DNA from 2 places in the Paenibacillus sp. JT22N15 genome. Region 2 is predicted to be linked to the other one. Evidence: predicted binding sites of a transcription regulator. Region 2 holds the regulator's gene; the other holds the start of a gene.
What was found. Region 2 encodes LexA, which represses DNA repair genes until DNA is damaged. Its sites were predicted from a motif close to CGAACATATGTTCG; they were not measured.
Positions count from the first base shown of each region.

Region 1: a site for LexA is predicted at 1,770-1,783, ahead of recA (recombinase RecA). Genes of this name have one in related genera too.

Region 1 covers NZ_JBXENV010000010.1:253,233-256,449, forward strand. The annotation lists gene pgsA (CDP-diacylglycerol--glycerol-3-phosphate 3-phosphatidyltransferase) at 1-186, shown strand, start outside; gene AC50X8_RS21075 (competence/damage-inducible protein A) at 345-1,592, shown strand; gene recA (recombinase RecA) at 1,853-2,914, shown strand; gene AC50X8_RS21085 (RecX family transcriptional regulator) at 3,034-3,217, shown strand, end outside.
Region 2 covers NZ_JBXENV010000003.1:110,907-114,123, forward strand. The annotation lists gene AC50X8_RS06645 (LytTR family transcriptional regulator DNA-binding domain-containing protein) at 1-316, shown strand, start outside; gene AC50X8_RS06650 (restriction endonuclease) at 932-1,681, shown strand; gene lexA (transcriptional repressor LexA) at 1,803-2,423, opposite strand; gene AC50X8_RS06660 (LysM peptidoglycan-binding domain-containing protein) at 2,659-3,039, shown strand.

The DNA.
Region 1 (3,217 bases), on a different contig from region 2:
AACTGGGGCAAATGGAAAACAGCTATACAAATTACGATGATTATCTCGCTTTTGCTTAACAATTTCCCATTTGCTTTCATCTCATTTCCATTTGATTTGATTGCAAGCTGGGTCGCAGTTGCGATTACGCTTTATTCCGGAATTGATTATTTTGTGAAAAATAAACATCTAATACCGGTTGAATAACGATGAAACGCGCTTTGCCGTTTTTTGAAAAGCATCTTTCCTGTTTCGGGAAGGATGCTTTTGCTTAAAATATAAGAAATTTATAAGTTACACCCCTATAATGGGCTTATATTTCATCGCGAAATGGCGCTGCCATTACCTAAAGGAGGATGAATAGCATGAAAGCAGAAATTATTGCAGTAGGTACAGAATTGCTGCTCGGACAGATTGTAAATACAAATGCACAGTATTTGTCCCAAGAGCTGGCCGCGCTAGGCATTGATGTTTATTTTCAAACCGTAGTCGGGGATAACCCCGAGCGTATTCGCAAAGCAATTGTGACAGCGAGAGAACGCGCTGACCTGCTCGTGTTTACAGGCGGTTTGGGGCCCACGCTTGATGATTTGACGAAGGATGTGCTGGCTGCTTATTTGAGCCGTGGTTTGTCCTTGCACAAGCCTTCCATGGATAAAATCGAAGAGCTGTTCAGCTCAAGAGGCGTACATATGGTTGAAAGCAATCGCAGACAGGCATTGTCTATCGATGGAAGCGTACCGCTGCACAATGCGGCGGGCCTTGCGGTAGGCAACGCTCTGACGGAGGATGGCACGCATTATATGCTGCTGCCGGGACCTCCACGGGAAATGAAGCCGATGATCGACGGGCCGGGCAAGGAATGGCTGCGGACGCTGCTCGGGCATGAGCAGCCGCTTTATTCGCGGTTGCTGAAGTTTGCAGGCATTGGGGAATCCAATTTGGAGGCTAAACTGCTCGATCTAATCGAGGCTCAGGTTGACCCGACAATTGCTCCTTATGCGAAGGAAGGCGAGGTAGCTATTCGCGTTTCGACGAAGGCGGCCACACAGGCAGAGGCTGATGGCAAGATTGATGCGACAGTGGAGCAGATTATTGAACGCATTGGAGAGCATCTATACGCCCAAGAGGACATTCCGCTGGAGGAGGCGGTCATAAGACTGCTTCGCGCTAGCAGACGCAAGCTAGCTAGTGCTGAGAGCTGCAGCGGCGGTCTGCTAGCAGAGTTGATTACGAGCGTACCTGGAAGCAGTGGGGAATACACGGGCGGTGTTGTAACGTATACGAATGAAATGAAGCATGCGCTGCTAGGCATACCTCTTGCGCAGCTAGAGGGCGAAGGGGCTCCTGGCGCCATAAGCGAATCGACAGCTGCGCTAATGGCTGAGCGGGTGCAGCAGCTCGCAGACAGCGATTTCGGCGTGTCTATAACAGGTGTTGCTGGCCCTGCGGAGAGTGAAGGCAAGCCGGTAGGGCTTGTTTATATAGCTATTGCCGAGCGTGGCAAGGAGACGATGGTTTATCCATTGCAATTAAGCGGCAGCCGGACGATTATTCGCGTTCGCGCTGTAAAAACATTGCTGTACCGTTTGTGGCTTGCAATTCAAAACTAACTATATAAGAGTTCTTCGACCAAAATTTGGCGAAAGGTGTTGCTTTTTGCCGGAAACGGGCGTATACTGAACTCAACTTACGGAAGAACCGTGGCGAAGATAACTTTGCTGCGGTTTTTTTTGTTTAGTTACAGATATTTAAAAGTTGCATGCCTTCCGTCGGCTTCACAAAAAAAACGAATGTATGTTCGAAAAAGTGCTTGGCAAAGGGTCGGAAAAAGGTTATCATTATATTATAAATAACGAAGGATGTGAGTTGATTGGCTGATCGTCGTGCTGCGTTAGATATGGCTATGCGTCAAATTGAGAAACAATTCGGCAAGGGCTCTATCATGAAACTAGGGGAATCAACACATATGCAAGTGGAGGTCGTGCCGAGCGGCTCGCTTGCTTTAGATATCGCACTTGGAATCGGGGGTTTCCCGAGAGGACGTATTATTGAAGTATATGGACCGGAATCATCTGGTAAAACGACCGTTGCGCTTCATGCGATTGCAGAAGTTCAACGTGCAGGCGGACAAGCTGCCTTTATCGATGCGGAGCATGCACTTGATCCGTTATATGCAAGCAAGCTGGGCGTTAATATCGATGAATTGCTGCTTTCCCAGCCAGATACAGGGGAGCAAGGGCTGGAAATTGCAGAAGCGCTCGTTCGTAGTGGCGCGGTTGACATTGTTGTTATCGACTCTGTTGCAGCACTGGTACCTAAGGCTGAGATCGAAGGCGACATGGGTGACTCGCACGTTGGTTTGCAGGCACGCCTAATGTCACAGGCACTTCGCAAGCTATCCGGAGCCATCAGCAAATCGAAGACGATTACGATCTTTATTAACCAACTGCGTGAGAAAGTCGGCGTTATGTTCGGTAACCCTGAGACGACACCAGGTGGACGCGCTTTGAAATTTTATTCCAGCGTACGTCTTGATGTCCGCCGGATTGAGACACTGAAGCAAGGCAATGATATGATTGGTAACCGTACACGTATTAAAGTTGTCAAAAACAAAGTGGCTCCGCCGTTCAAGCAAGCCGAGGTTGACATTATGTACGGTGAGGGCATTTCCAAAGAGGGTACGCTCGTTGATTTGGGCGTTGAACTCGATATTGTACAAAAAAGCGGTGCATGGTTCTCTTACAATGGCGAGCGCCTCGGTCAAGGCCGGGAAAATGCTAAGCAGTTTTTGAAAGACCATGAAGATATTGCAGACGTCATTGATAAGCAAATTCGTGATGCCAGCAACTTGGTAGCGACTGCTACTCAAGCGACAGGTCTTGGTCAAGAAGAAGAGGATGAAGACGATTTTGATGAGTCTGAATTGGACTAATACGCTCAATTAGTAGCGAAATGGATAAAGAATGATGATGACGCCGTTCCTTTCTAGGGACGGCGAACTTGTTTTATTTAGCATTTATAACTAGTTGCAAAACGTAACATGGAGGGCCTATGATTGAAATCAGAGCGGTTGAGAAAGACAGCAAGCATCGAAGCCGCTATCTTATATTCGCGGAAGGCGAAGAGCCGATTTTATCGGTTCATGAGGATCTGTTGATCCGCCATACACTGTTTAAAGGACAACTTCTTACAGAGGCGCAAATAGAGGAAATTGGCAGCGAGGACGAGCGTTATC
Region 2 (3,217 bases):
AGATCAGTTTGATACATTCAAATTAGGTGAAGTTTTTTTTGTAGATATATTCCAACCAAAAAAAAACTATCACATTCCGAGATTCCATACCACTAAGGGCCTTTTTACATTCATAACGACACTTGAAGCATGCAAACAAATATTTTTGCCATTGGGATTTGTTGCGCTGGATGTTAACAACCTAGTGAACGTAGAGCATATTCGAGAGGTTACTAAAACATTTTACGCAATAACTGCGCATTTCGAAGGCGGTTATACAGCAAACGTAGCTAAAGGAAAACTACCTTTAGTGGAACACTTACTAAAAAAGGGCTGAATCCAGAAATGGGTTAGCTCTTTTTTAATACACATTTTCATTATTATGTCAATAAAAATCGATACTAGTATCGAACGATTAAATATTTCGACAAAAAACGACAAAATGCATTAGTATCCTGTGTTATATTAAAAATGTAAAACAGAGGGAAACAAATATCATTATAGAGACAGAAAGATATTAAAGCAGGAATGATCGAGTTCCAGGCAGCGGGGAGATAAAGCCGCATTCATTTTCGTCTCACAGTCCAGCGAATTGAAACTAGTTTCACTGCGCCATACTGTTGATTACGGGATGTTGAGCTCTTCCTCGCTGGGTTCGATCAGATCCATGACATCAAATGAATGATGAAACAATAGCATACATACCGGTAACCGATTGTAAATTTGGAGAGGGCTGACACGAGTATTACTGATGTAGATATCAGTAGTGCTTTGTGTCAGCCTTTTTATATGGTGGTAGTTATTGTGAAAATCGACACAACTGACCGTGAGGAAACAAAGTTAAGTGAAGTGAGTAGACTGATAACTTTTATGTATTTTTCATTATTAGGTACAAATTCCTATTATATATGCCGATATAAGGTATATTATGTTGAACAAAGGGGATCTAAATATGGCAAAACGTAGAAGGAAGAAAGAGGAATTGGACCCGGTACAAGCATTTGTGCTGCTACTTATGCTGGGTGCTGGTTTTGGTGCCTATAAGCTTACAAATTCTTTTATTTTTGCGGGTGTTGCATTTGGTGCGGTTATGATGTTGTATGCAATTGTAGCGATATCAATTGCTCGCAAACGTAATGAACGCCTTAAGCGTTCCGGTATCGCAGAAATAGATAAGATGGAGGGCCGACAGTTCGAGAAGTATCTTGGACATCTTTTAGAGGCTCATGGCTATAAGGTAACGGTGACGCAGGCAGCAGGAGATTTCGGGGCAGATCTTGTTATAGCAAAAGGCGCGCAAAGGGTGGTCGTTCAAGCTAAACGTTATAGTAAAAATGTCGGGATTAAGGCTGTTCAAGAAGCACAGGCTTCTATCGCACATTATTCGGCAAATGAGGCATGGGTCATTTCCAACAGTGGATATACAGAAGCTGCAATCACCCTAGCAAAATCAAATACAGTTCGGCTTATTGATCGAGCAGAGCTCATTGAAATGATTTTGAAGATCAATGCCAATAGATCAATTCCAACACCACATACCGACACAGAACAAAACAATACTGAGAAAATGATTACGAAGCAAATAAGGACAGAAGTAGCATGTGCAAAATGTGGCCAGCCATTAGTTCGTCGTAAAAGTGCGCGTGGGGAGTTTTTGGGTTGTTCAAGCTTTCCCAAATGTCGTCATACCGAGGCAGTCTGAGGAGGAAGACCGATAGCTGGAAAAAATCCTCTGACTAAATTAAAAAGCTGCATCCAACCCGTTTCTAGTGCGGGCAAGGATGCAGCTTTATTCTTGTATGAAGGGTATGAAATTTCTACGATTAATGAAAATCACGGAACAAGCCGATGACTTTGCCTAAAATCGTAACGTTCTTCAGGCGGATAGGTTCCATGGTTACATTTTCCGGTTGGAGACGGATATGATCCTTCTCGCGGTAAAAGGTTTTGACTGTTGCTTCATCGTGCTCAGTCATGGCGACCACAATATCACCGTTAGTAGCGGTCTGCTGCTGGCGTACAATAACGTAGTCGCCGTTATGTATGCCGGCTTCAATCATGCTCTCGCCAATGACATTAAGAATGAATACATCATCATCTCCTACGTAATGGGAAGAGATGGGGAAATATTCTTCAATATTCTCAGTAGCGGTAATCGGCACACCGGCAGTAACTTTACCGACGATCGGTACATGGGTAACAGCAGGACGGATAATCCCGTCGACATCTTCCTGATCCAAAATCTCGATAGCGCGAGGTTTAGTTGGATCGCGGCGGATAAGCCCTTTCTTCTCCAGACGGTCCAGATGACCGTGTACAGTCGAGCTTGAAGCAAGTCCAACTGCTTCTCCAATTTCACGTACGGAAGGCGGATAACCCTTCTCGCGAACTTCGTTCTTTATAAATTCCAGAATCGACTGCTGGCGATTGGAAGCTTTGGACAACACGATCACTCCAGTTCACGCACTCCATGATGAGTGCGACATGAATTTTGATTGAAACTTTGATCCATGCACTTCATTCGAAGTGCAATATGAGTATTTATTTCTCAAATTATAACATGGAACCGCCGTTCGTACAAACATAAGTTCCTAAAAACAAAAGTTCGCATTGTCTGTTGACCACAAACAAATGTTCGTGTTAATATCGAAACAGAACAAACGTTTGGGAGTGAGGGCAATGATCATTTATCCAGAATCCTATCAATCTATATTCTCAGAGAAAGCGCCTGTTAAGGCGGCAAAGATGAAATGGCAAATCAGCATGGCTGGATTTAGCAACTATGCTTTGAAGTTGGCGGTGTGTCTGACTCTGTTTATCGTATTGTTTTCTGGTTTTTTATTGGTGCGCACAGAAGCTTCAGTGAATCATGTTGCGCCAGCGTCTGCTGGAGAGCAGACGGTAGTGGTTGCGCAAGGCGATACATTATGGGAGCTTGCACGTAAATACTCGGACAGTTCTGATGATATACGCTGGTCCGTTTATCAAATACGGGAACGCAACCAGCTGTCGTCGCCAGATATATGGCCTGGGCAGAAGCTGGTCATTCCTTCTCCATAGCTTCATTAAGAAGCATGCCTCTATACTATACGCAAGCTGTTTGCATGACGGAAATCATGTAGCTGTTCTTCGTAACTTTTGAAGCGTGAATACTCGACCTAAATACAGAATAGATCGGAACAATGATAGCATTATCGTTGTACGATCTATTCTGTATTTAATTATAGCCCCATTTTCT